2 regions of the Aminobacter sp. BA135 genome follow, and region 1 is predicted to be linked to the other one. Evidence: predicted binding sites of a transcription regulator. Region 1 holds the regulator's gene; the other holds the start of a gene.
What was found. The regulator PhoB, encoded in region 1, activates phosphate uptake and scavenging genes when phosphate is short. The targets are predictions, from matches to a motif close to TGTCATNNANCTGTCAT.

Region 1 (14,556 bases):
AGTCTGAGCCCGGCTTCGCGCCGGGCTTTTTTTCGTCATGGACGGCAGGTCCGGCTGGACCTCACTCGGCTGGCAGGCTGCGCACGAATTCGACGCCGTCGATGACAAGCAGGTGCGGCTCGGGTGCGGCGGCGATGCGCTGGACGCCGTCGCTGCAGGTAAACACCGGCCAGCCGCTGTCGGCGCACAGGATCTCGACGAACCAGTTGCCGAGCTGGTCGGTCAGGCTGATGCGCAAGGCGCCGTCCTTGAGGCGCCGCGCATGGGAGCCGTTGGTTGCCGTCCAGGTCCAGGGTCCGCCGAGAGGCGGCCGGGAGAACATGACGAAGGGATAGGTCCTGGGCGGCAGGCCTTCATATTCGGCCGCCAGGCGATAGCGCATCATCGCGGTGGTGTAGTCGGCGGCGATGGACGGCCAGCGCGCATAGAGCATGCCGACGCCGTGCAGATGCGGATCGACAAGCAATTGGCGAGCACGGCTCTCGGCAGCATGGGCCGCCGTTGCCATGGCGACGGCGGCGATGGCAGCAAGCAGCATTGCGATGCGTCGCGACATGTGCCCGGGCCTCAGAGCCCATCCCGGATAGGAACGAGCGCTCGTTGGAGCGTGACCTTGCCCGCGAACCTGTTTCCCAGTTTTCGGGAAAGAATCAGTCGACATCATTGTCGCCGCTTGCCGTAGCGGGATCAATGGCGGGATGATCTCTGCCTTCGGACCGCAACAGGGCAAGGCCGATCGGAAAAAATCTTGGGAAAATTGAATCGCGAAAAAAACCCCGAACGCCTCTTGCGTTCGGGCACCGGGTCGATGCCCGAACCTGGTGAAGCGCGCCAACAGGCTGGCGTCGAATTCACCCGGTCCCGAAAGCCTGATGCTTTCGGGCTAGCAATTCGGGGTTGCAGACCGCCTTTTCGTCAGGCGGCGGCTCTTGCCCTGAAACGGGGTATGCTTGCCAGCAGCAGATCCTTGTCACGCACGCCGCTACGATAAAGCTTGAGGAGCGTCCTCGCTATCTCGCTTGCCCAGACGGAACTCGGGTCTTCGCCGCGTTCGTGGCAAATCTGGTCGAACACATGCTGAAGAAGCGCGAGATCCCTGGGATAAATCGGGGAGTTAGGCTGGGTGAAAAGTACGTGCTCCATAGTCTTCTCCCATATGGTGCTTGTTCTTTTGTCTTATGCTTTGCTGCTGAGTTTTTGCCTGCTTGCTGCCGCGGTCAGCAAAGCTGATCGCGATCAAGAACCAAATCCGCGCTCATGCCCTTGGGTATAGAACGAGGATAGAGTTCAGCATCGTCACGTATGTGGAAGCATCTGCCGCAGGCGATCGCATCAATATGCCTCCTTGAGGCAAAGGTTGCATGCAGGCGTGGGTCATTTCAGGGCGGAAATTCTGCTCTACAACCTCAGTGATGTCGAGTCACTCTGGGTTGCAGTGGGTTGCAGGAAAAAAGCGGCTCGGAATCAAGCGAAAGGGCCCGCCAGGAGGGGAACGGCAGGCCCTTTCTGGACGTGGCTGAAAGGAAAAGACCACGCCCGGTGTGCCAGAACGCAACTCTTCGGGGCGGGAGATGGTTCCCGGCAAGCAGGCTTACCTTACATCTGGACATCGACAGTGATCGTTTGCCTTCACCATTTGTTCACCATCAACTCGCCACCATTCATGTGCGCAATGTATCGAGTGCGCGTCTTTGGCAACGCCCGGCGGGCTGCACAACCCTTCGCCCGCCGGTGCGCCTCAGGCCCCTGACATGGCCTTCCCAACGCTGCCTGCATGACTTAGCCTGACGCTATCGCCGCTGCCCACTGGCTCGCCGGCGGTATCGCAGGAAAGGCATAAGCTCTTGGCTGAAATGACCATCATCGTCGAATTCGAGACAGTGGACGGGGCGGAGGAGCAGTTCCTCGACCTGATCTCGGAACACGCCCGTGCCACGCTGCAGGAAGAGCCGGGCTGCCTGCGCTTCGAGGTCATCAAGCCGGTGGAGCGCGACGGCACGCCGATCGCGAACAAGGTGATGGTCAACGAACTTTATGCTGATGAAGCGGCCGTTGCCGCGCATGAGCGGAACCCGCGCATGCCGGATGTGCAGGCGGCACTTTCGCCCTTGCTCAAGTCGCGCCGGCTGATCCTGGCGCGGTCGCTCGGCCTCGTCGATCCCAATGGCGGCATGCGGCCGGAAGAGCTCAACGCGGCCAATGACGATTAGCGCGGAGGTTTCAGGCCGACCTGGCACCGCTCGCGGCGATTTTCCGGTTGCCCGATGCTGACGTCGCGGAAAGTAAGCGCAGGTCAGGTGTAGTTTTTCGTGGTTTCTCGCTCAAGTTACATTTGCAATTGCTGATGTGTGGCGCTGCGATGTTAAGGTTAGTCAGTCGTTAATGCTTCTGCGGCAAGGTTTGTCGTGGCGGTCTGCGGGGGAGCAGCATCGCTCCATGCATGCAGGGCTGACGGATGCGGAAAATTCTGGGCTCGGACGTCAACGATCCGACCGGCGAGCCGGCCAATGAGCGGGGGCTGACGAACGAGGCTGGCGGCGCGCGGGCCCTGGACGATCTCGACCTGCCTTATGCCGATCTCGAACGCACCATCGAATCGATGAACATGGGCGTGGTGCTGGTCGATGCCGGTCTCAACGTGCAGTTCATCAACCGGGCTTTCCACGACATCTGGAGGCTGACAGTCGGCCAGGTCGCCGTCGGCTGCCCGTTCAGGGCGTTGATGGACATCAATCGCTACAGCGGTGTCTATGCCGTCGCCGACGCCGACTGGGAAAGCTACGTCGCCCTGCGCGAGTCCGAGATTGCGGCCGGTGATGTCGCGCCGCGTGAATTCCGCCGCGCCGACGGCTGTACCATGATCTATTCGGTCACTGCTCTGTCCGGCGGCAAGCGGCTGGTTTCCTATTACGACGTCAGCGAGATGAAGCGCCGTGAGGTCGAAGCGGTCGAAGCCCGCCATCGGCTGGCCGAAGTGCTGGAATCGCTGCCGGCCGGCGTCGTCATCTATGACCGCGACGACCGTTTCGTGCTTGCCAACCGCAAGCTCAAGAGCGCCTTGCCGGCACTCCATGACGTACTCACCGAAGGTCGCACGCTGCGCGACAGCATGGTGGCAGCGCAGCGCTCGGGCTACTTCCGCGACACCAGCGACGACGACCTTGATGCCCTCTATGACGCCGATCCTGAGGCGTGGGTCGAGGGCATGATGGAACGCTATCACTCCAGCCAGGCGGTGCGGGAGCGGCGCAATCCCGATGGCCGCTGGTACCAGATCTTCGACCAGCGGCTGGCCGACGGCACCTTCATCGGCGTGCGTGTCGACATCACTGAACTCAAGCAGCGCGAGCGTGCTCTGCAAGACTCGATGCGCGAGAACGAGGTGTTCCGCAGCCTGATCGACAATGTTCCTGTTTCGATCTACGCCAAGCATCACGACCTCAGGCTGATGTATGTCAACCAGGGCTGGTGCGAGCTGACCGGCTATTCCAAGGAAGAGGCCATCGGCAAGACCGATCTCGAGATTTTCGGCTCCGAAGGCGAGCCCTTCATGGAGGCCGACCGCGAGGTCATGCGCCGCGGCACGACGGTTGAGATCGAAGAGACGGCGACATGCGCCGACGGGACGATGCGCCACCAGTTCGCGCGCAAGAGCGCGATGGTGGCCTCCGACGGTTCGCTCTATTTGATCGGCTCGACAACCAACATCACCGAGCTCAAGCAGCGTGAAGTCGAACTCGAGGAAGCGCAGCGCCGGGCGGTGCTGGCCGACCGCGCCAAATCCGAATTCCTTGCCAATATGAGCCACGAAATCCGCACGCCGATGAATGGCGTGCTCGGCATGGCCGAGCTTCTGGCGAAATCCGATCTCGATCCCAAGCAGAAGACCTTCACCGACATCATCGTCAAATCGGGCAATGCCCTGCTGACGATCATCAATGACATCCTCGATTTCTCGAAGATCGACGCCGGCCAGCTGGTGCTCGACCCGATCCCGTTCAACCTGTCGGAAGCGATCGAGGACGTCGCCACGCTGATGTCGACGCGGGCCAAGGAGAAGGATCTCGAGCTGATCGTCAGGATGCAGCCCGATCTCCGGCATCTCTATGTCGGCGACGTCGGCCGCATCAGGCAGATCATCACCAATCTGCTCGGCAACGCGGTGAAGTTCACCGATTCCGGCCATGTGCTCGTCGACGTGACAGGCCGCAGCGACGGCGAGCAGACCAAGCTGCATGTCGCGGTGACCGACACCGGCATCGGCATCCCCGAGGCCAAGCTCAAGCTGGTGTTCGAGAAGTTCAGCCAGGTCGACGCGTCGTCGACGCGGCGGCACGAAGGCACCGGCCTCGGCCTCGCCATCACCTCGCGCCTCGTCGACATGATGGGTGGCGAGATTGGCGTGGAGAGCGGCGAGGGGGCGGGTTCGACCTTCTGGTTCACCTTGACCCTGCCCAACGCCGGCCGGCTGGAGACGCGGCCGGCAGCACTGATCGACGTCACCGGTGCGCGCGTGCTGATCGTTGACGACAATGCGGTCAACCGCACGATCCTGACAGAGCAGATGCTGTCGTGGGGCTTTGATTCCTGTGCCGCCAAGAGCGGCACCGAGGGACTGCAGGTGCTGCAGGCCGCGCAGGCGATTGGCATCAATGTCGATTGCATCGTGCTCGACTACCAGATGCCGGGCATGACCGGTGCCGAGATGGCCCGGATCGTGCGGCAGTCGCCGACCTTGTCGGACACGCCCGTCGTCATGCTGACCTCGGTCGACCAGTCGCTTTCGGGTCCTGGGCACCGCGATCTCGCAATTGATGCCCAGCTGATCAAGCCGGCGCGCTCGTCTGCTCTGCTGGAGGCGCTGGTCGCGGCGATCCAGCGCAAGCGGGCGCCCAACCTCACGCCGGCGCAGATGGCTGAAGCGCAGGTGCCGGCTAAGCTTCCCAGCAGCCCTGCGCCGCAAGCAACGCGCCTCCGCGGCGGCCAACGGCCGGGCGGCGATGGCGGGCTCGACATTCTCGTTGCCGAGGACAACGAGGTGAACCAGATGGTGTTCAGCCAGATCCTGGCCGAGACCGAGCTCAGCTTCGAGATCGTCGGCAACGGCCGCCGGGCAGTTGCCGCCTATGGCGAGCGTCGTCCCAGGATGATCCTGATGGACGTGTCGATGCCCGAGATGAACGGGCTCGAGGCGACGAGCGAAATCCGCAAGCTCGAACGCGGCACCGGCATGCGCGTGCCGATCATCGGTGTCACTGCGCACGCACTCAAAGGCGACAAGGAACGCTGCCTTGAAGCCGGCATGGACGACTACCTGCCAAAGCCGATCAGTCCGCGGGCGCTGCTCGAAAAGATCGAGCGCTGGTCGTGGCAGGACGAGGAGCGCCGCGGCGCCGTCTGACCCGAATCCGGAAACCACGCCGGGCCGACGCTCGAAGACTGTGGAAATGTGACAGCTTCCAGTGGCAAAGACCGGCCTGCCGTTGCGTAGGCGGCTTGCTTTCGTTGCCTGCCTGTTGTTTGCCTCGCGCCGGCAAAGGACCGAGGAAACGACCCCTTCAGCGCCATGCACAGCAACCGTTACAGGGGTGACACGAAACTGTCATGCAACTGTAATAGAGGGGGGCTATTGGCTCACCGGGCGCCGAGGAAAGGCGTCATAAGAGATACTCCAACAGGAGCAGGCCCCAATGAAAAAAGCTCTTCTCACTGCGTCGGCTGCTGCCTTCGCGATCGCAGCCTCGGTAGGCTATGCCTCGGCCCGCGACCAGATCCAGGTTGCCGGTTCCTCGACCGTTCTGCCCTATGCAAAGATCGTTGCCGAACAGTTCGGCGAGACCTTCACCAACTTCAAGACCCCCGTCGTCGAATCGGGCGGTTCGGGCGCTGGCATCAAGGAATTCTGCAAGGGCGTCGGCGAGAACACCATCGACATCGCCAACTCCTCGCGTCCGATGAAGAAGGACGAGATCAAGTCCTGCGTCGACGCCGGCGTCAAGGACATCCAGGAAGTGAAGATCGGCTATGACGGCATCGTCTTCGCGACCGACGTCAAGGGCCCGGACTGGGCGCTGACCCCGGAAGACGTCTACAAGGCGCTCGCGGCCAAGATCGCTGTCGACGGCAAGCTCGTCGACAACCCGAACACCAAGTGGAACCAGGTCAACCCGAACCTGCCCGACTGGGACATCGCTGCCTACATCCCGGGCGAAAAGCACGGCACCCGCGAAGTGTTCGAAGAAAAGCTGCTGATCGCCGGCTGCAAGAAGCTCGGCGGCGTTGACGCCGGCAAGGCTTCGGGCCTCGACGACAAGGCCGCGGAAGCCGCCTGCAAGGCCGTGCGCAAGGACGGCAAGGCTGTCGACATCGACGGCGACTACTCCGAGACGCTGGCCCGCATCGACTCGAACAAGACCGGCGTCGGCGTGTTCGGCCTGGCCTTCTACGAAAACAACGCCGACAAGCTGAAGGTCGCCACCGTCGGCGGCATCACGCCTTCGGTCGAGACCATCGCCAAGGGCGAGTATCCGGTGTCGCGTCCGCTGTTCTTCTACGTCAAGAAGGCGCATCTCGGCGTTGTTCCTGGCCTGAAGGAATATGTCGAGTTCTTCCTCGACGACCAGATGGTCGGCCCGGAAAGCCCGCTCGCCGACTACGGCCTGGTTGCTGCTCCGGACGCAGAGCGCGCTGCCCAGCGCGAAGCCTTCGGCGCCGGCAAGACCATGTAATCAACGAACTGCCACGGGGCGTCGGAAAAATCCGGCGCCCCGTGGAATATTTCGCCGACTGTCCCGTTCGGCACAAAGAACCGAATTCACCGAGGCCGGCCCATGTCATTCCTGCTTGTCTTCGCCATCGTGCTCGCAATAGGCTTGGCCGCCTTCGTGGTTGGCCGGCAAAGAGCGCGCGCGCAGGACGACGGAACCGTCAAGCCGCACTCGCGGGCGCACTACCATGGCTGGTGGGCATTCCTGACCGGCGTCGTGCCGGCGGTGCTGTTCCTCGCCGCCTGGGACATCGGCGCCAGCGCCTATCTCAACAGCCACATCCATTCTTCCCTACCGGCCGATGTCGCAGACGGCACCGTCGCGCATGAAGATCTGGCCGCAGGCCTGGTCAAGAGCCTCGCCAGCGGATTGCGCAAGCTCGACAGCCAGACGCTTGCAGCACTGCCCTCGACCTTTGCCGAGCTGCAGCCGATTCTTGCCGCCAAGGGCGTGGCGCTGGCTCCCGACACACAGGACTACATGATCCCGATCGCGACTGAGACCAACAGCGTATCCGACCGTCTCGGGGTGATTTCGGCCGTCGTCTCGATCGGCCTCGCCCTGATCGGCGTCGGCTTCGGCCTCAAGGGCATCAGCCCGCGCGCCAGGGCGCGCAACAATGTCGAGAAGGTGATGCTGTGGAGCCTGCTCGGCGCCTCGACGCTCGCCATCCTGACGACCATCGGCATCGTCTTGTCGATGCTGTTCCAGACCATCGCCTTCTTCGAGAAGGTGCCGCTGACCAACTTCTTCTTCGGCACGGTGTGGGATCCACGTTTCGCTGCTGCCGGTGCAGGCGCCAGCGAAGGCCAGTTCGGCCTGATCCCGCTGCTTGCCGGCACGCTCTACATCGCCTTCGTCGCGCTGCTCGTCGCAGTGCCGATCGGCCTGATGTCGGCGGTCTACATGTCGGAATATGCAGCACCCAAGGTGCGCGCGGTGGTCAAGCCGGCGCTCGAACTGCTCGCCGGCATTCCGACGATCGTCTACGGTATCTTCGCGCTCGTCACGCTCGGACCCTTCCTGCGCGACATCAGTGCGGCGCTCACCGGCGGCACCCCGTTCATCCAGGCGCAGTCGATCCTGACCGCCGGCCTGGTGATGGGCGTGATGCTGATCCCTGTGGTCTCGTCGCTCTCCGACGACATCATCACCGCAGTGCCGCGCGCCATGCGCGACGGCTCGCTCGGCCTTGGCGCCACGCGCTCGGAAACGATCAAGCGCGTCATCCTCCCAGCCGCTCTCCCGGGCATCGTCGGCGCCATCCTTCTGACCGCCTCGCGCGCCATCGGCGAAACGATGATCGTGGTGCTGGCGGCGGGCGTTGCCGCCAACCTGACGCTCAACCCTTTCGAGGCGATGACCACCATCACCGTCAAGATCGTCAACCAGCTGACCGGCGATCTTGAATTCAACACGCCGCAGACGCTCGTCGCCTTCGCGCTCGGCATCACGCTGTTCGCGCTGACGCTGGTGATGAACATCGTCGCCCTTTACATCGTCCGGAAGTACCGGGAGCAGTACGAATGACCGATATTTCGCTCGACACGCTGACCGCGTCAGCTGCCCGTCCGCGCCGCGACATCGGCCTCAAGAAGCGCTATGCCGCCGAACGCCGCTTCCGCCTCTATGGCGTGCTGGCGATCGCCATCGGCCTGGCCTTCCTGGCGGTGATGCTGACCTCGATCGTTTCCAAGGGCTACACGGCCTTCTGGCAGACGACGGTGACGCTGCCGATCAATTTCGACGAGAAGATCATCGATCCGTCCAACAAGCGGGCGACCGATCCGAATGTGCTGATCACGGCGAACTATCCCAAGCTCGCCGAGCAGGCGCTGATCGACAAGCTCGGCATCGACCCGAACAACAAGGCCGAAGTGCGCAAGCTCAAGGGCTTCCTGTCCGACAGCTCGCGTGTCCAGCTCCGGGCGATCGTCGCCGCCGACCCTTCGGTCATCGGCACGACCCGCAACGTCGACATCCTCGCCGCCGCCAATCTCGATTCGGCCTACAAGGGTCAGATCGACCTCGACGTGCCGGAAAGCCGCCGCAAGGTGTCGGACCAGCAGGTCGAATGGATGAACAAGCTCAAGGCCGAAGGCGTGATGGCCGAGCATTTCAATACCGGCCTGTTCAGCTACGGCGCATCAAGCCGTCCCGAGACCTCCGGCGTCGGCGTCGCCCTCATCGGCTCGTTCTACATGATGGTGATCGTGCTCTTGCTGGCGCTGCCGATCGGCGTCGCCGCCTCGATCTATCTCGAGGAATTCGCCAAGAAGAGCCGCTTTACCGACCTGATCGAGGTCAACATCAACAACCTCGCCGCCGTGCCGTCGATCGTCTTCGGTCTGCTCGGCCTGGCCGTGTTCATCAATTTCCTCGGCCTGCCGCGTTCGGCATCCTTCGTCGGCGGCCTGGTGCTGACGCTGATGACGCTGCCGACCATCATCATCGCGACGCGCGCCGCCTTGGCTGCCGTGCCGCCGTCGATCCGCTCGGCAGCGCTTGGCCTTGGCGCCTCGAAGATGCAGATGGTGTTCCAGCACATCCTGCCGCTGGCCGCCCCCGGCATCCTGACCGGCACGATCATCGGCCTGGCGCGTGCGCTCGGCGAGACAGCACCGCTGCTCTTGATCGGCATGGTCGCCTTCGTCGCCGACTATCCCAAGACGCCGTTCGATCCCGCAACCGCACTTCCGGTGCAGATCTACATGTGGGCGAACGAGGCCGAACGCGCCTTTGTCGAGCGCATGTCGGGCGCCATCATCATTCTTCTCATCTTCCTCATGGCCATGAACATCGTCGCCATCGTCCTGCGCCGCCGCTTCGAGCGCCGCTGGTAGGGCATGGACAAGGAGCATCCTGCTATGAACATCATGACCGAAAAATCCCTCGACGACGCGGTGAATGCTGAGATGAACGCCAGAACGAACGAAATCATCAAGATGCGCGGCGACAAGGTGACCGTGCACTATGGCGAGAAGCAAGCGTTGTTCGGCGTCGATCTCGACGTTCGCCAGAATCAGGTGACGGCGCTGATCGGCCCGTCGGGCTGCGGCAAGTCGACCTTCCTGCGCTGCCTCAATCGCATGAACGACACCATTGATGCGGCCCGCGTCGGCGGCAAGATCACGCTCGACAGCGAAGACATCTACGATCCCAAGATCGACGTCGTCGAGCTGCGCGCCCGCGTCGGCATGGTGTTCCAGAAGCCGAACCCGTTCCCGAAGTCGATCTACGAGAACGTTGCCTACGGCCCACGCATCCATGGTCTCGCCAAGAACAAGGCCGAGCTCGACGTGATCGTCGAGAAGAGCCTGCAGAAGGCCGCTCTGTGGAACGAAGCCAAGGATCGTCTCAACGAGCCGGGCACCGGCCTGTCGGGCGGCCAGCAGCAGCGCCTGTGCATCGCGCGCGCCATCGCCGTTTCGCCCGAGGTGATCCTGATGGACGAGCCGTGTTCGGCGCTCGACCCGATCGCCACCGCCAAGGTCGAGGAGCTGATCGACGAACTGCGCGAGAACTACACGATCGTCATCGTCACGCACTCGATGCAGCAGGCGGCGCGCGTGTCGCAGCGCACGGCGATGTTCCACCTCGGCTATCTCGTCGAGGAAGGCCCGACCGACAAGATGTTCACCAACCCCGACGACAAGCGGACGCAGGACTACATCACCGGCCGCTTCGGCTGAGTGGGTTTCGTCGCGGCACACGATACGAGGAAGAAATCATGGGCGAACATACAGTCCGGTCCTTCGACGAAGAACTTCAGCACGTCGACCAGCTCATCCGCGACATGGGCGATCTTTCCGGCGCAATGGTGGCCGGCGCCATCCGCGCGCTTCTCACGTCCGACCAGGCACTGGCGCAGAACGTCGTTGCCGACGATACGATCATGGACGCCAAGCAGCGCGATCTCGACAATTCGGCGATCACGCTGATCGCCAAGCGCCAGCCGATGGCGCAGGATTTGCGCGCCGTGGTCGGTGCCATCCGCATGGCGGGTGACCTCGAGCGCATCGGCGACCTCGCCAAGAACATTGCCAAGCGCGTCGGCGCCGTCGGCCAGTCGCCGACCCCGCGCAATCTCTCGCATTCGATCGATGCGATGGCGCAGCTGGTGCTCGGCCAGGTTCGCGGCGTCGTCGATCTCTATGTCGCGCGCCAGGCCGAGGGCCTGAAGGATCTGCGCGCCGACGACCAGAAGATCGACATCCAGTACACCGCCGTGTTCCGCGAACTCCTGACCTACATGATGGAAGATCCGCGCAACATCACGGCCTGCACGCATCTGCTGTTCTGCGCCAAGAACCTCGAGCGCATCGGCGACCATGTCACCAACATCGCCGAGAACGCCTATTTCGTCGTGACGGGTACGCAGCTGCCGCTGAACCGGCCCAAGGTCGACGAGACCACGACGACGGTTCCGGCCTGAGCATTTCCGCAACCGCATGCGTTTGGCGCGGGGGCGCTGCATAGGTTAAATCAGCGCATGGTCCAGAAGCGGCCATCCGCAAGGACAAGGTATAGCCAATGATCGCTCCCAAGGTCATGGTCGTCGAAGACGAAGAGCCGCTGGGCGTGCTGCTTCGCTACAATCTCGAATCCGAAGGTTATCAGGTCGAGGTCGTCACGCGTGGCGACGAGGCCGAGATCCGGCTCCAGGAAAACGTGCCCGACCTGCTGGTGCTCGACTGGATGGTGCCGGCGCTGTCGGGTATCGAACTGTGCCGTCGGCTCAGGATGCGTCCCGACACCGAACGCCTGCCGATCATCATGCTGACGGCGCGGGGCGAGGAAAGCGACAGGGTGCGTGGCCTTTCGACCGGTGCCGACGACTATCTGGTCAAGCCGTTCTCGACGCCGGAATTCATGGCGCGCGTCAAGGCGCTGCTGCGCCGGGCCAAACCCGAGGTGCTGTCCTCGGTGCTCAAGGTCGGCGACATCATGCTCGACCGCGAGTCGCACCGCGTCTACCGCAAGAAGAGCGAGATCAAGCTCGGGCCGACCGAATTCCGCTTGCTCGAATTCATGATGCGGCACCCGGGCCGCGTGTTCTCGCGCAGCCAGCTGCTCGACAATGTCTGGGGCGAGACGATCTATATCGACGAGCGCACCGTTGACGTGCATGTCGGGCGCCTGCGCAAGGCGGTCAACAACGGCCGCATGCCTGACGTGATCCGGACCATCCGCGGTGCCGGCTACGCCATCCGCGAGGACTGAGCCGCTTCGGGCTCTTTTCCGCTCAGCTAGGCGACGTCGGCACCGGCACGGCGTGGAGCCGTGCCTGCGGCAAAGATCTCCTGATCAACGGCAAGCAGCGCGCGCATCATCGCGCCCTCGCGTTTGAGTGGAACCTCGTTGGGCTCGGTGTCGAAGGAGATCGCCTTCGAGTGCAGCCCGCCCGCCGTCTTGGCGATGGCCGCGCGCACATGTGGCTCCATGATGTCGAAGGCGGTTGCGCCGACGCCGACGAAGGCGAGGGGGGCGGGGTCGAACAGCGCAAACATCGAGCCGAGACCAAAGCCGATAGCTTCGCCGGCCTTGCGGAAGGCCTCACGTTCGGGGCCATCATGGTCACGTGCCGCATCGGCCACGGCCCTGATGTCGTCGTCGGACAGGTCGGCCAGCGGCTCGGCATTCTCGTCGCCAACCCTTGCGTTGCGCCAGATGGCGTAGTTGCCGGCATAGGCCTCGATGCAGCCGCGGCGGCCGCAGCGGCAAAGCGCGCCGTCCGGGCGGTGGATCATGTGGCCGAACTCGGCACCCGACGACTGCGTGCCGGTGAACAGCTCGCCCTTGATGACGAGGCCCATGCCGATGCCGTGCGAGAGCAGGATGGCGATGAAGTCGTCGCGATAACGCACCGGATCTCGCCAGCGCAGGGCCTCGGCGATCATGTTGCAGTCGTTCTCGACCGACACAGGCACGCCGAACTCCTGCTCCAGCCGGTCGGCGAAGGGGATGTCGTCGTAGCGGGTGATCGGCGACCACAACAGCTTGCGCGAGGCGGCGTCGGTGATGCCCTGGACGGCGATGGCGATGCGTAGGACGGCGCCGCCCGAAGCGCCGGCGCTGTCGATCAGGCGCCGGACCATTCCGACGCATTCGTCGACCAGCGCCTCGGCAGGCATCTGCTGCGTGACAAGCCGCCGGGTCTCTTCGGTCACGGTGTTGCCGGCATAGTCGATGATGGCGGCGGACAGGCTGTTGAGCGAGAGCACGACCGCAACGACTGACGCAGCATCGGCATCGAGCATCAACCCGACCTGCGGCCGCCCCCGTTTCATGGAGACGGGTTCGCTGAACTTGGCCTCGGCAAGGATGCCTTCTGATATGAGATCGGAGGAAATCGTCGAGATCGTCGAATGGCTGAGGCCGGTGGTGGCGGCGATTTCGGTTCGCGATGGCTGGCTGGCTCGGCGAACCGCGGATATAACCATGGCGCGGTTGCGCCGTCTCAGATCGTCGTGACGTATGCCGACCGACATGTGCTCGTCTTCCTCCCGGCGAAGCGCTGCCCTTCTTAGCGGCAGTCCCTTACGCGCCAAGTGATTGTGCCAGACCCAGCGCCAAATGTCTCTATTTATTTCGGGCTCCGAAAAAAATAAGGAGCGCTCGCGAAACCATGTTGACAGTGGCCGGGCATTGAGTCAGTATTTTTTCGAGGCTCGAAAAAAAGAGCTTCTCCAAGGGCTATCGCGAAGTAGGCGCGCCCATTGGGCGCAGGGAGGAAATAATGAAAAAGTTTACCACCGCCATCCTGGCGGGCGTTGCCATGACTCTGTCGCTTACGGCAGTGGCTTCGGCAAAGGACAAGGTCATCGGCGTCTCCTGGTCGAACTTCCAGGAAGAGCGCTGGAAGACCGACGAAGCCGCCATGAAGGCCGCCATCGAGGCCGCCGGCGACAAGTACATCTCAGCTGACGCGCAGTCGTCGCCGGCCAAGCAGCTGACCGACGTCGAAAGCCTGATCTCCCAGGGCGCCAACGCGCTGATCATCCTGGCTCAGGACGCCTCGGCCATCGGACCGGCTGTCGACAAGGCCGTCGCCGAAGGCATTCCTGTTGTCGGCTACGACCGCCTGATCGAGAACAAGGACGCCTTCTACCTGACCTTCGACAACAAGGAAGTCGGCCGCATGCAGGCCAAGGGTGTGTTCGCCGCCAAGCCTGAAGGCAACTACGTCTTCATCAAGGGCAGCGGTGCCGATCCGAACGCCGACTTCCTGTTCGCCGGGCAGATGGAAGTACTCAAGGAAGCCGTCGACGCCGGCAAGATCAAGAATGTCGGCGAGGCCTATACCGATGGCTGGCTGCCGGCCAATGCCCAGAAGAACATGGAACAGTTCCTGACCGCCAACGACAACAAGATCGATGCGGTCGTGGCTTCGAACGACGGCACCGCCGGCGGCGCGATCGCAGCGCTCCAGGCACAGGGCCTCGCCGGCTCGGTGCCGGTGTCGGGCCAGGACGGCGACCATGCCGCGCTGAACCGCATCGCGCTCGGCACTCAGACCGTCTCGGTGTGGAAGGACGCGCGCGAGCTTGGCAAGAACGCGGCTGAAATCGCCTCGCAGCTCGCCGACGGCAAGAAGATGGAAGAGATCGCCAACGTCACCAAGTTCAAGACGCCTGGCGGCCTCGAGCTGAACTCGGTCTTCCTGACGCCTGTTCCGATCACCAAGGACAACCTCAACGTCGTCATCGACGCCGGCTGGGTTGGCAAGGACGTGGTCTGCCAGGGCGTGGCGGCCGGTTCGGTCGCAGCCTGCAACTGAGATCGGTTC
Region 2 (14,556 bases), 2.8 Mb from region 1:
AGCACCAGCGGGCGGATGCCGAGCGGATCGCGGCAGCCGATCATCTTCTTCGACGACAGCGCGACCAGCGAGAAGGCACCCTCGACCTGGCGCACCGCATCGATGAAGCGCGCATTGAGGTCGCGTTCCTTCGAGGTGGCGACGAGATGCAGGATGGTTTCGGTGTCGGAGGTCGAGGAGAAGATCGAGCCCTGCTTCTGCAGCGCGCGCTGCACCGTCATCGCATTGGTCAGGTTGCCGTTATGCGCGACTGCGAAGCCGCCATCGGCGAGTTCGGCGAAGAAAGGCTGGATGTTGCGGACGCCGGCGCCGCCCGTCGTGGCGTAGCGGGTGTGGCCGATGGCGCGGTTGCCCTTGAGGCTGTCGATGACGCGCTGCTTGGTGAAGGTGTCGCCGATCAGGCCGACATGGCGCTCGACGTGGAACTGGCTGCCGTCATAGCTGACGATGCCGGCGGCCTCCTGGCCGCGATGCTGGAGCGCATGCAGCCCCAGCGTGACGATTGCCGCGGCGTCCTGTCGGCCAAAAATGCCGAACACGCCGCATTCGTCGTGGAAATGATCATCGGCTTCCGCGGAAAGCACGTCAGCTGCGTCTGCCATCGGGGGCGGCCTCTTCTAGCAAAAACGCTATATAGTGCGATGAGGCGGCAAGGGCAACGCGCCATCCCGCCTCAGGCGCAATCAGTTGTTGGTCGGTGCCGGCTCAGCCGGCGCCTCGCCTTCGGCAGGCGCCTCGGCAGGCGGCGTGGTGGCGCCGGCTTCCGGTTCGCCGGTCTGCGAATTGAGCTTCTTGAGGATCGAATTCTCGGGATCCTCGGGCAGAAGGTTCTCGATCGAGGTGCCGATGCTCTCGAGCAGCGGCCGCGACTTCGCCTCCGCGACCCAGGCCGGCGCGTTGGAGCCGACCAGCCAGTTGAAGAACAAAAGGCCGACGGCCACCACCAGGATGCCGCGGGCGGCACCGTAGAGGAAGCCGAGCGTGCGATCGAGCGCGCCGATGCGGCTGTCGATGATGAAATCGGCGATCTTCATGGTGATGATGGTGACGACGATCAGCGCGATGACAAAGACGATGCCGGCGGCAGCCGCCATGGCGATCTTTTCGTTGTCGATATAGGGCTGAACGTAAGGCACGACAGGCTTGTAGAAGAAGAAGGCGGCAGCGGCGGCAGCGGCCCATGAGGCGACCGACAGCACTTCGCGGGAAAAGCCGCGCACCATGGCGAGCATCGCCGAGACCAGGGTGAAGCCGACAAGAATTCCGTCAAGCAGCGTAATCGGCATCGTGTCCACTCACTCCATGGCGACGGTTTCAGTCCGTCTCTTCCGCGCGGCTTCGTCTTGAGCCGGCTATCCGCGCCACCAGATCCGCGAGTGCGGTCGGCTGGAACGAACCGGCTCCGATTCCACCTGCGAGCTCCCCACTGCCGGAGGGCAGCACGGCCCTTCCGAAGCCCAACTTTTCGGCCTCTTTAAGGCGTTGCTGCGCATGCGCAACCGGCCTCACGGCGCCAGAAAGGCTGATTTCGCCGAAATAGACGCAATCAGCAGGCAGGGCAATACCGGTGAGCGATGAAACCAGTGCGGAAGCCACGGCCAGATCGGCCGCCGGCTCCGAGATGCGGTAGCCGCCGGCGACGTTGAGATAGACGTCGTGCTGGCCGAAACGCACGCCGCAATGCGCCTCGAGCACGGCGAGGATCATCGACAGCCGCGACGAATCCCAGCCGACGACGGCACGGCGCGGCGTGCCCAGGCTGGAGGCGGCGACAAGCGCCTGGATCTCGACAAGCACCGGTCGCGTGCCTTCGATGGCGGCAAAGACCGCGGCTCCCGGCGCCTTGGAATGGCGTTCGCCGAGGAACAGCTCGGACGGGTTGGCGACCTCGCGCAGGCCCTTGTCGGACATTTCGAAGACGCCGATCTCGTCGGTCGGGCCGAAGCGGTTCTTGACCGTGCGCAGGATGCGGAAATGGTGGCCGCCTTCGCCCTCGAAATAGAGCACGCCGTCGACCATGTGCTCGACGACGCGGGGGCCGGCGATCTGGCCTTCCTTGGTGACATGGCCGACGAGCACCACCGCAGCCCCGGTCGACTTGGCATAGCGGATCATCGCCTGGGACGCCGCCCGCACCTGGGTGACGGTACCAGGCGCCGAATCGGCGAGGTCGGTCCACAAGGTCTGGATCGAATCGATGATGACGAGGTCCGGCCGCTTGCCGTCGGCGATGGTGGCGAGAATGTCCTCGACATTGGTCTCGGCGGCGAGTTCGACCGGTGTCGAGGCGACGCCGAGGCGCTGGGCGCGCAGCCTGATCTGGGCAACGGCTTCTTCGCCCGAGACATAGACGACGCGGTGGCCGCGCGCGGCCAGTGCCGCCGCCGCCTGGGTCAACAGCGTCGACTTGCCGATGCCGGGATCGCCGCCGATGAGCAGCGCCGAGCCGCGGACGAAGCCGCCGCCGGTGGCGCGGTCGAGTTCGCCGATGCCCGAGACGATGCGCGGCGCATCCTCGATGTCGCCGTCGAGCGAGGTCAGCGTGACGGCGCGGCCCTTGCGTGCGCTCTTGAGCGAGCCGGGACCGCTGCCGATGCCGCCTGCCGTGCCTTCCTCGACCAGCGTGTTCCACTCGCCGCAGGAATCGCACTTGCCAGCCCAGCGCTGATGCGCGGCACCGCAGTTCTGGCAGATGAATTGAACGCGGGCTTTAGCCATGGAGGGGGTGCCTTTCGGAAGAATGGAAAGGCAGAGTACTACGTTGCCCCCCTCTGTCCTGCCACCGTCGCCAATGACGAGCGCTAGCTCTGGCATGCGTTACTCTTCCCCGAACCTGTCCGGCAGATGATGCTCGGGCGCGAGGTCGAAGAAGCGGGTGAATTCGCCCTGGAAGCCGAGGCTGACGGTGCCGGTGGGGCCGTGACGCTGCTTGGCGACGATGACTTCGGCCTTGCCGCGCACGTCGTTCATGTTGGCTTCCCACTGCAGGTATTCGTCGGTGCCGGGCTTCGGCTCCTTGTTCTTGAGGTAATATTCCTCGCGGTAGACGAAGATCACGACGTCGGCGTCCTGCTCGATCGAGCCCGATTCACGAAGATCGGAGAGCTGCGGGCGCTTGTCGTCGCGGCTTTCGACCTGACGCGACAGCTGCGACAGCGCGATGATCGGAACGTTGAGCTCCTTGGCCAGCGCCTTGAGGCCGGTGGTGATCTCGGTGATTTCCTGGACGCGGTTCTGCGAAGCCTTGGCGGACGAACCCTGCATCAGCTGGATATAGTCGATGATGATCAGGTCGAGGCCGCGCTGGCGCTTCAGGCGGCGGGCGCGTGCCGCGAGCTGGGCGATGGAGATACCGCCGGTCGAGTCGATGAACAGCGGGATCTTCTGCAGCGTCTGGGTGCAGCTGACCAGCTTTTCGAAGTCGGCCTCGGTGAGATCGCCGCGGCGGATCTTGGAGGAGGGCACCTCGGCCTGCTCTGATATAATACGGGTGGCGAGCTGCTCGGACGACATTTCGAGCGAGAAGAAGCCGACCACGCCGCCGTTTTCGGCCTTGAACGAACCGTCCGCCTGCTGTGCCGGCACATAGGCATGGGCGACGTTGAAGGCGATGTTGGTGACCAGCGAGGTCTTGCCCATGCCCGGGCGGCCGGCGAGCACGATCAAGTCGGAGGATTGCAGGCCGCCCATGCGTGCGTCGAGGTCGTGCAGGCCGGAGGCGACGCCGGAAAGATGGCCGTCGCGCATATAGGCGGCACTTGCCATGTCGATGGCCGTCTTGACCGCATCGGAGAAGCTTTCGAAGCCGCCGTCGTAGCGGCCGGTTTCGGCGAGCTCGAACAGGCGGCGTTCGGCGTCCTCGATCTGCTCGGCCGGCGACATGTCGACGGGTGCGTCATAGGCGATGTTGACCATGTCCTCGCCGACGGTGATCAGCGCCCGGCGGGTGGCCAGGTCATAGACGGCGCGGCCATAGTCGGAGGCGTTGATGACGGTCACCGCGTTGGCGGCAAGGGCAACGAGATATTGCATGACCGTCATGTCGCCGACCTTCTCGTCGGCCGGCAGGAAGGTTTTCAGCGTCACCGGGTTCGCCATCTTGCCCATGCGGATGAGCTCGGCGGAAACCTCGAAGATCTTGCGATGCAGCGGATCGTAGAAGTGGGTGGATTTGAGGAAGTCGGAGACGCGGTAGAAGGCATCGTTGTTGACCAGCATCGCGCCGAGCAGGGCCTGTTCAGCCTCGATGTTGTTGGGGGCTTCCCTGTAGAGCGGGCTTGCTTCCGCCACTTCGAATTTGCGCGCTGCCTCTGCCAATGTCGTCCCCGTCGCTGAACCAGATACTCCCGTAGCAGAGTCCGATATCGAAGTGCTGGCTCAATCTGCTTTAGCTGGGTTTCAAGGCCAGTTTGCTCAAGAATTCACAGGCTGGGCGAAACCATCCACAGGACATGAGTCCTACTGCCGGAATCAATTTGACTGTTGCCGAATCCTACCCCGTACAAGTCGGCAAGACCATCGAATCCTTAGGATCAGGCGCCGCGCGGCGCAAGCAGGATGACCGAGGCGCCGAGGATGCAGATGACGGCGCCGATCATGTCCCAGCGGTCGGGGCGGATGCCCTCGGCGAGCCAAAGCCAGGCCAGCGACGCTGCGATGTAGATGCCGCCATAAGCGGCGTAAGTGCGGCCGGCGGCGTCGGCATCGACCAGGGCCAGCAGCCAGCCGAAGGCGATGAGCGCGGCGACGCCGGGGATCAGCCACAGCGCCGACTTGTCGAGCCGCCACCAGGCCCAGAAGGCAAAGCAGCCGGCGATCTCGGCAAGGGCTGCCAGGACGTAGATGGCATAGGTCATCGAGGAAACCCTGGGGTCATGAAAAAAGCCCGGCTCATGGCGAGACGGGCTTTTTCCTATGGCAGACGCATGAGGCGCAAGGGCCAGGCGTGGTTGCCATGCTATTCCTTGTCGGCAACCTTCCTGCGGCGGCCGACCTTTCCAGCTCCAGCCTGGGCGGCTTCGGCCTTGGCGGCAGGTTGAGACTTGGCGGCAAGTTGAGCCTTGGCTGCAGGCTGGGCGGCAGGTTTGTCCTCGGCGCCGAGCTTCGCCTGCCGGTGCCCCATCTCGTGCATGGCCAGCGCCTTCTCGCATTTGCCGATATAGTCGCGGGTCAGCGGCAGCGTGTCGTTGCGGTGGCTGAGCTGGATCTGGAACACCATCAGGTCCTGCCAGCGGAAGGCAGCCTCGGACGCCGCGAGATAGAACTCCCACATCCGGCAGAAGCGCTCGTCATAGATCGCCTTGGCCTTGTCTCGGTTGGCCTGGAAACGCAGGCTCCAGTGCCGCAGCGTCTCGGCATAATGCAGCCTGAGAATCTCGACGTCGGTGACCATCAGGCCGGCCTTTTCGATCGCCGGCAGCACTTCCGACAGCGCCGGAATGTAGCCGCCGGGGAAGATGTGCTTGCGGATGAAGGCGCTTGTCGAGGCCGGCGGGCCGGCGCGGCCGATCGAATGCAGCACCATGACGCCGTCTGGTTTCAGCCGCTTGGCGACATTGTCGAAGAAGGTGCGGTAGTGGTTGACGCCGACATGCTCGAACATGCCGACCGAGACGATGCGGTCGAAACGCTCGACCAGGTCGCGATAGTCCCTGATTTCGAAATGGACCCGGTTTTCCAGCCCCTCGGCCTGGGCGCGCTCGGTGGCAACCGCATGCTGCTCGGTCGACAGCGTCACGCCGAGCACCTGCGCCTCGAAGGTGCGGGCGAGGTAGAGCCCGAGCCCGCCCCAGCCGGAACCGATGTCGAGCACGGACTGGCCCGGCCTCAGCCGCATCTTGGCAGCGATATGCGCCTTCTTGGCGATCTGGGCTTCTTCCAGCGTCATTTCGGGCTCGGCGAAATAGGCGCAGGAATATTGCATGTCGGTGTCGAGGAAGAGCCGGTAGAGCTCGCCCGACAGGTCGTAGTGGCGCTGCACGTTGCGCTTGGAGCGGGCTGTGGTGTTGACCTGCTGGAAGCGGCGGAAGGCGAGCCGCAGGTTGTCCAGCGCCTTGGTCCAGGCGGTGTCGATGCTGCCATTGCCGAGGTTCTGGAACACCACCCGCATCAGCCCGAGCACGTCGCCGCCGACGATGTCGACATCGCCGTCCATATAGGCCTCGGGCAGAGCCAGCATCGGGTCGAGCGTGATGGCGCTTTCGGCACGCCGCGTCTTGATCAGCAGGTGGACAGGGTCGCCCGTGTCATCGCCGAAACGGTGCGATCGACCGTTGGGGCCGGTGACTGTCAGATTGCCGGTGCGCACAAGCTTCCCGACGATGCGTTGCAACAACATGTTCATGGCGTGCTCGCGAAAAGGTCAGTCGTATGGTCCTTCTCAAAATAGGAGCGACGCTGCCAAGTTCCACGCCTGGCACAAAAAAAGCCCGGATGTCGCCATCCGGGCTTGGTCCAGAAAACCGGCCGGAAGACCGGCCGGTAAACTCGGATCGGGACAGAAGGCTCAGATCAGCCTTCGTCGCCTTCGCCGTCTTCGTTCGGATCAAAGAAGCTGTCCGGACGGGCGTTTTCGTTGATGTCGTCGCCATAGATGGCTTCGGCGGTGGTCAGCGTCTCGCCCTTCGACTGGCGCTCGGCTTCGTCGGCCGTGCGTGCGATGTTCAGCGTGATGGTGACTTCGACTTCGGCGTGCAGCGCGATCGCCACGTTGGTCAGGCCGATGGTCTTGATCGGCTGGTTGAGCTCGACCTGGTTGCGGGCGATCGTGAAGCCTTCGGCGATCAGCAGATCAGCGATGTCGCGGGTCGAGACCGAACCGTAGAGCTGGCCGGTTTCACCAGCCGAACGCACGATGATGAACGACTTGCCGTCGAGCTTGTCGGCGACCTGCTGGGCTTCCGACTTGCGCTCGAGGTTGCGGGCTTCGAGCTGGGCGCGCTGGCCTTCGAACTTCTTCTTGTTGGCTTCGTTGGCGCGGAGCGCCTTGCCCTTGGGCAGAAGGAAGTTACGGGCAAAGCCGTCCTTGACCTTGACGGTGTCGCCCATCTGGCCGAGGCGGGAAATGCGTTCGAGGAGAATGACGTCCATTGTCCTTGTCCTTTCGTTGGCTGCGGAGGCAGCGGTCGTTGGCTGCAAAGGCAGCTGAAAAATTCAACGGGCAAGGAAGCAATGAGGGCGTTGCCGCCGGTTTCGCTGTCCTGCCTGTCGCGGCAGTTAGGATTTCCCTTAGAAATCCAACCCGGGATTTTGAAATTTAACCCGCCACGCCCGTCGCAGCAGGAAAAATTCCGGCCCGGGGCGGATGCCGCCGGGCCGGAACCGAAATCACTTCACCACGTAGGGCAGCAGGCCGAGGAAGCGGGCGCGCTTGATCGCCTGGGCGAGTTCACGCTGCTTCTTCTGGCTGACGGCGGTGATGCGCGAAGGAACGATCTTGCCGCGCTCGGAAATGTAGCGCTGCAGCAGACGCACGTCCTTGTAGTCGATCTTCGGGGCGTTGGCGCCGGAGAACGGGCAGGTCTTGCGACGACGGTGGAAAGGACGACGGGTCGGGATCTGGTTGATGTCGACCATTATTCTGCACCCCCTTCAACACCTTCGCGCGGACGGCGCGGGCCACGATCACCACCGCCATCGCGGTCGCCGAAGCTGCGCGGACCACGGTCGCCGCGGTCGCCGAAGCTGCGCTGCGGACGGTCGCCGAAGCCACCGCGCTCGCCACGCTCGGAGCGCTCTTCGCGCTTCTGCATCATGGCGGAGACGCCTTCTTCATGCGCCTCGACCTTGACGGTCATGAAACGCAGGATGTCTTCGGACAGGCCCTGCTGGCGCTCGACTTCCTTGACGGCAGCCGACGGCGCGGTGATGTCCATCAGCGTGTAATACGCCTTGCGGTTCTTGTTGATGCGGTAGGTGAGGGACTTCAGTCCCCAGTTCTCGACCCGGCCAACCGATCCGCCTGCTGCAGTGATGATGCCCTTGTAGTGTTCGACAAGTGCATCGACCTGCTGCTGCGAGAGGTCCTGGCGGGCAAGAAACACATGTTCATAAAGAGCCATAGTTTTTGCCTTTCTTCGTTTCCATCTTCCGGTCCCGGCGGCTAGAGCCTCTGCGACTTCCCTGATCCTTCGAGGGCCATTGGCCACCTCGGGAGAAGAAAGGTGCACGACGAGACGGTCGAGAGCGGAGACACGGGAGGCGGAAGCGTTTTCGCTTCACACGGCGGCTTTCAAGAAAGCCTCCGGCCCTCCGTTCAGCCCCCAGCTGGGACCGGCAGATGGCGGGCGTCTACATGCTAAGGTGAGCCAAGGCAAGGGGGAAGGCCGAGATTCCCTGAGAAATCGGGCTTTTGCGCCCGATTTCGATGCTCAGCCGGAGGCTTCCGGGAAGAGAAACCGGCCTTTTCAAGCCGGTTTTGGCTCAGCCGAATGCCTCGTCCCGGAGGAACAGCGGCGACCGCGTGCGGTTGGCGACGACCTTGTCGACGGTCTCGGGGAAGAAGCCCTTGGCGCCGCGGCGCTTGCCGAACATCATGTCATATTGCAGCCAGCGGAAATCGCGGATCGCCGGGTCGAGTTCCTTCTGGCGCGACCAGTCGAACACCGATTGGCCCTGTCGCGGCATCAGCATGTTGCGGTCGACGACGCGGTAGCGGTCATGCAGGTCGCCGAGGAAGCCGGTGTAGTAGGGGTGGCTGATGCCGGCGGTCTCGAGCACGTGCAGCGGCAGGAAGGCCGGGCTGATCGAGCCGATGTCGCGCGCAGCACCGGTGCGGTTCGACCACACCACCAAAGGCGTCTCGTGCTGCACCAGCATCTCGTCGATCGGCGCCTTGCGCTTGGCGACCGGCTCTTTCATGAAACCGGTCTCGACATAGACGGGGCCGAGCGGCGGCAGGTGGTCGCCGAAGAAGGCAATGACCGTCGGGCGTTCACGCTTGCTGGCCCAGTCCATCAGCCGCTTCAGGCCACGGTCGGCATCGGACGCACCCTCGGCATAGGTCAGGATCGAATCGCGCGTCCACTGCGAGGTCGGCGCATCGACCTTGTGGGTGGTGTCGCTGTAGCGGTTCGGCTCATAGGGGCCGTGGCTCTGCAGCGAGACCGCGAACATGAAGAAGGGATGATCGGTGGCGTCGGCTTCGCGGATGATCTCTTCGGTCAATGCCGCGTCCGAGACCAGCGGGCCGCGCTTGGCGAGCAGCGGCAGGTTCTCTTCCGACATGAACTTGTCGAAACCGAAGGCCTTGTAGACCGGCGCGCGGTTCCAGAACCAGCCGCCGAAGGGATGGATGGCCTTGGTGTCGTAACCTTCGCTCTTGAAGAAGGTGGCAAGCGAAGGCACCGGCGCGCGGACATATTGCTGGTAGGGGATCGAGCCGGCCGGCAGGAAGGCATTGGAGAAGCCGGTCAGCGCCTCGAACTCGACATTGGCGGTCATGCCGCCGAATTCGGGCGAAAAGACATGGCCGGACTGCGATGCGCGCACGTTGGGGATCGGGTCGGGCGTGATCGAAACGCCGGGCAGGCGTGACGGATCCCAGAAGGATTCGCTCATCACGATGATGACGTCGGGCTTTTCCTCGGGCAGCACCGCAGCGGCCTTTTCGGGGGCGGCGATGGCGTCGATGGCCTTGTCGGAATAGCCCTGCGGCGCCTTGACCTTGGCCATCGGCACGTTGAGCGCAAAAGCGATGGCAAAGCCGTTGGAGGCGTAGTTTTCCTTCTGGTCCCACATCATCGGGATGATCTGCAGGCGGTCGCGCGTCCACGAGAAGGTGGCGTAGTCCATGATCGAGACGAAGAAGGCCAGTGCCGGAAGGGCGATCGCCAGGCGCGACATGCGCGCCCAGAACGACAGCGCCGGCATGCGGCGGCGCCAGTAGCGCCAGGCAAGCACCAGAAGCGTGATGCCGCCGACCAGGCCGACAGCAATGCCTGCGCCGGCAAGCGGCCGCTCGCGGACAAGAAGCGGCATCAGTTCGACGATCTGGCGGGCGTAAAGGAAATCGGTCGGGTAGAGCGGATCGCCGAGATAGAGCGACTTCTGGTGGCCGACAAAGGCCAGCGCCAGCGCCACGGGTGCGACGACCAGAAGGCCGTTGTAGGGCCGGCCGAGCAGCGCGTCGAAACCGATGATCAGCAGCGCAAACAGCGCGACCGTGGTCCAGCTCGGCTTGAACGGCTGCTGGAAGAAGTTCAGCGTGTCGACGAAGGAGCCGCGGGCGACGAACTCGATGGCGAAGACGAGGACGGCCGAGACGGCAAGCGTGATCATCACCGAGCGCAGCACGCCGAGCGCATAGGCACGCCGGCTGAGTGCTTCAGCCTCGTTCTCCTCGTCGCGGGCGACGGTTTTGCCTGTCGCGAACAGCTTTGCCAACTCAACTTCCTCGAACGCTGGACGGCGGCGTCACGCAACCGTCACGAAACTGTCATCGAAAACCTAGCGCATATGGCAAAATTGAGAAGGATGGGGCAAACAAAACGTTTTTCGCATTAATTCTCTGTGATTATTTGCCCCGGAGGGGTGCCAAAGCCCTCAAGGCTTGACTTGACGGTATCCATTGCGCCAGAGGCACAACGATATGGCGCGCAGCCGGTTCCAACGACGTCCGGCGCAGCACCTCGTGATATGTCTGCCCGTCCACCCGAAAAACCGATTCCGGTTCGGGTCGATGCGGCAAGTAGCCAGGAGACTGACATGGCCGTTGCATTCACTTTTCCGGGGCAGGGCAGCCAGGCCGTCGGCATGGGCAAGGAACTGGCCGATGCCTTTCCGGAAGCACGCCGCGTCTTCGAGGAAGTCGACGACGCGCTCGGTGAAAAGCTGTCGCAGCTGATCTGGGAGGGGCCCGAGGAGACGCTGACCTTGACCGCCAACGCCCAGCCGGCGCTGATGGCGGTGTCGATGGCGGCGTTCCGGGCGCTGGAAGCCCGCGGCCTGTCGCTCAAGGACAAGGTGTCCTACGTCGCCGGCCACTCGCTCGGCGAATATTCGGCCCTTGCCGCCGCCGGTTTCGTCTCGGTCGCTGACGCCGCACGCCTGCTGCGCATCCGTGGCAACGCCATGCAGGCGGCGGTGCCGGCAGGGCAGGGCGCGATGGCTGCGATCATCGGCCTCGAGCAGGGCGACGTCGACGCCGCCTGCATCGAGGCAGCACAAGGCTCGGTCTGCCAGATCGCCAATGACAATGGCGGCGGCCAGCTGGTCATTTCGGGCGAGAAGGCAGCGGTCGAGCGTGCCGCGGCCCTTTGCACCGCCAAGGGCGCCAAGCGCGCGCTGATGCTGCAGGTCTCCGCCCCCTTCCATTCGGCGCTGATGGCGCCCGCTGCCGAGAAGATGCGCGAGGCGCTGGCCGGGGTGAAGAAGAACGTGCCGGTCGTGCCGGTCGTGGCCAATGTCACCGTCCAGCCGATCACCGATCCGGAAGAGATCGCCGCCCGCCTCGTCGAGCAGGTCACCGGTCGTGTCCGCTGGGCCGAGACCGTCGAGTGGTTCGGCAACAACGGCGTCACCACGCTTTATGAAGTGGGCGCCGGCAAGGTGCTGTCGGGCCTCGCCCGCCGCATCAACAAGGAGATCGCGACCGCTGCCGTCAACACGCCGGCCGATGTCGAGGCGGCGATTGCCGCGCTCGCCTGAACGTTTCAAACGACCCCACCCGTGTGAAGGGTGCGCTCTTCAAGGAAGGTAGCAAAATGCTCGATCTGACCGGCCGCAAGGCACTCGTCACCGGTGCATCCGGCGGCATCGGCGAAGAAATCGCCCGCATCCTGCACAAGCAGGGCGCCATCGTCGGCCTGCACGGCACCCGCATCGAAAAGCTCGAGGCGCTCGCCGGCGAACTCGGTGACCGGGTCAAGCTGTTCCCGGCCAATCTCGCCGACCGCGACGAGGTCAAGGCGCTGGGCCAGAAGGCCGAGGCCGAGCTCGAAGGCGTCGACATCCTGGTCAACAATGCCGGCATCACCAAGGACGGCCTGTTCGTGCGCATGTCGGATGCCGACTGGGACCAGGTCATCGAGATCAACCTGACCGCGATGTTCCGCCTGACGCGTGAATTGACCCATCCGATGATGCGCCGCCGCCATGGCCGCATCATCAACATCACCTCGGTCGTCGGCGTCACCGGCAACCCCGGCCAGACCAATTACTGCGCTTCCAAGGCCGGCATGATCGGCTTCTCCAAGTCGCTGGCCCAGGAGATCGCCACCCGCAACATCACCGTCAACTGCGTTGCCCCGGGCTTCATCGAATCGGCGATGACCGAGAAGCTCAACGACAAGCAGAAAGAGGCGATCATGGCCGCGATCCCGGCCAAGCGCATGGGCACCGGCAAGGAAATTGCCTCGGCGGTCGCCTATCTCGCCTCCGACGAGGCGGCCTACGTCACCGGCCAGACGATCCACGTCAATGGCGGCATGGCAATGATCTGATTTGGGATCTGATTGGGGATCTGATTGGGCAATTGGCCGGGATAACCGGGCCTTTTGCCTTGGACGCGGTGAATTTTTCGTGTATTGCCGCGCTCCATCAGGTGGCCAGGACGAAACCCGACCGCCGCCCGAGCGCTTGGGAAAGCGTAGATTACAGCTTGATTAGCGGCAATCCGCCCGCTAACGAAGACCTAACAACACCAGACTGAGGATGCCCACATGAGTGACACCGCAGAGCGCGTCAAGAAGATCGTCATCGAACATCTTGGCGTCGACGCCGACAAGGTGACGGAAGCTGCGAGCTTCATCGACGATCTGGGCGCGGACAGCCTCGACACGGTCGAGCTCGTCATGGCTTTCGAAGAAGAATTCGGCGTCGAGATCCCCGACGACGCGGCCGAGACCATCCTCACCGTTGGCGACGCCGTGAAGTACATCGACAAGGCTTCGGCCTGAGCGATCGCGAATTGTCAGGGATGCCTGCGATGAGGCGTGTGGTCGTCACAGGCCTTGGCCTGCTTTCACCGTTCGGCATGGGCTACGAGCACGGCTGGAAAGAGCTTCTTTCCGGCCGCAGCGCAGCCCGTCGGATCACGGAGTTCGAGGTCGACGACCTCGCCTGCAAGATCGCCAATGTCATCCCTCGCGGCGACGGCTCCAACAACAGCTTCAATCCCGAAGCGGTCCTTGAACCCAAGGAACTGCGCAAGATCGGCGACTTCATCCTCTACGGGATCGCGGCCGCCGACGAGGCATTGAAGGATTCGGGTTGGACGCCAAAGACGCCGGACGAACAGAATTCGACCGGCGTCATGATCGGCTCGGGCATCGGCGGCATTGACGGCATCGCCGAAAATGCCCTGATCCTCAAGGAACGCGGCCCGCGCCGCATCAGCCCCTTCTTCATTCCGGGCCAGATCATCAATCTGGTCTCCGGCCAGGTGTCGATCCGGCACGGGCTCAAGGGCCCGAACCATGCCGTGGTCACCGCCTGCTCGACCGGCGCGCACGCCATTGGCGATGCCGCCCGCCTGATCATGTTCGGCGATGCCGACGTGATGGTGGCCGGTGGCGCCGAAGCGCCGGTGACACGCCTGTCGCTGGCCGGCTTTGCCGCCTGCAAGGCGCTCTCCACCGATCGCAACGACGATCCCGAAAAGGCTTCGCGCCCCTATGACCGCGACCGTGACGGCTTCGTCATGGGCGAGGGTGCCGGTGTCGTCGTCCTCGAAGAGCTCGAACATGCCAAGGCGCGCGGCGCGAAGATCTACGCCGAAGTGGTCGGCTACGGCCTGACCGGCGATGCCCATCACATCACGGCTCCCGCCGAGGATGGCGACGGCGCCTTCCGCTGCATGACGGCCGCCCTCAAGCGCGCCAATCTGACGCCGGCCGACATCGACTACATCAACGCCCATGGCACCTCGACCATGGCCGATACGATCGAACTCGGCGCCGTCGAGCGTCTCGTCGGCAACGCCGCCTCCAAGGTGTCGATGTCGTCGACCAAGTCGTCGATCGGTCACCTCTTGGGTGCTGCCGGTGCGGCCGAGGCGATCTTCTCGATCCTCGCCATCCGCGACAACATCGTGCCGGCGACGATCAACCTCGACAATCCGGAGCGCGAGACGGCCATCGATCTGGTGCCGAACACGCCGCGCAAGCGGCAGGTCGACGTCGCTTTGTCGAACTCCTTCGGCTTCGGCGGCACCAACGCCTCGCTGGTGTTCCAGCGCTTCAACGGCTGATAGGTTGTGGGAAGGGGCCCCTCGCGGGCCCTTTGCCGTGATTTTTGCCACATTCAAGCCTAGTCTCCCGGCGGGGATTCGACGCAAAGGCGAGGCAAGATGAGCATCAATACGCCAGGGCAGGGAGAGGGCGCACCACGCGCCGCACCTGCCAATCCGGTTTCGGCCAATCCGATCGTTCCAAAGACCGCGCAGGAAGCGCTGCGGCCGGAAGCCGGTACGCCGCCGCCCTCCAAGCGGTCGCGCGCCTCGCGCAACCAGATCGTCGTGTTCCTCAATTTCATGATGTCGACGGCGGTGCTGGTCATCCTCGCCAGCGGCGCGGCCCTCTATTTCGGCAAGCAGGAATTCAGCGGCGCGGGTCCCTC

Region 2: the regulator PhoB is predicted to act here: its motif matches at 10,423-10,439, upstream of SLT36_RS21670 (LTA synthase family protein).

What each region holds. Positions count from the first base shown of each region.
Region 1 is NZ_CP139572.1:1,456,688-1,471,243, forward strand. It holds gene SLT36_RS07150 (hypothetical protein) at 62-556, opposite strand; gene SLT36_RS07155 (hypothetical protein) at 916-1,143, opposite strand; gene SLT36_RS07160 (putative quinol monooxygenase) at 1,854-2,210, shown strand; gene SLT36_RS07165 (response regulator) at 2,456-5,401, shown strand; gene SLT36_RS07170 (PstS family phosphate ABC transporter substrate-binding protein) at 5,691-6,728, shown strand; gene pstC (phosphate ABC transporter permease subunit PstC) at 6,831-8,297, shown strand; gene pstA (phosphate ABC transporter permease PstA) at 8,294-9,610, shown strand; gene pstB (phosphate ABC transporter ATP-binding protein PstB) at 9,635-10,459, shown strand; gene phoU (phosphate signaling complex protein PhoU) at 10,498-11,202, shown strand; gene phoB (phosphate regulon transcriptional regulator PhoB) at 11,301-11,990, shown strand; gene SLT36_RS07200 (ROK family protein) at 12,017-13,258, opposite strand; gene xylF (D-xylose ABC transporter substrate-binding protein) at 13,507-14,547, shown strand.
Region 2 is NZ_CP139572.1:4,436,654-4,451,209, reverse strand. It holds gene purF (amidophosphoribosyltransferase) at 1-602, opposite strand, end outside; gene SLT36_RS21710 (CvpA family protein) at 684-1,286, opposite strand; gene radA (DNA repair protein RadA) at 1,315-2,718, opposite strand; gene SLT36_RS21700 (replicative DNA helicase) at 2,818-4,317, opposite strand; gene SLT36_RS21695 (YnfA family protein) at 4,533-4,856, opposite strand; gene SLT36_RS21690 (class I SAM-dependent methyltransferase) at 4,958-6,343, opposite strand; gene rplI (50S ribosomal protein L9) at 6,511-7,089, opposite strand; gene rpsR (30S ribosomal protein S18) at 7,327-7,575, opposite strand; gene rpsF (30S ribosomal protein S6) at 7,575-8,060, opposite strand; gene SLT36_RS21670 (LTA synthase family protein) at 8,422-10,278, opposite strand; gene fabD (ACP S-malonyltransferase) at 10,705-11,646, shown strand; gene fabG (3-oxoacyl-[acyl-carrier-protein] reductase) at 11,703-12,440, shown strand; gene SLT36_RS21655 (acyl carrier protein) at 12,660-12,896, shown strand; gene fabF (beta-ketoacyl-ACP synthase II) at 12,926-14,188, shown strand; gene mltG (endolytic transglycosylase MltG) at 14,288-14,556, shown strand, end outside.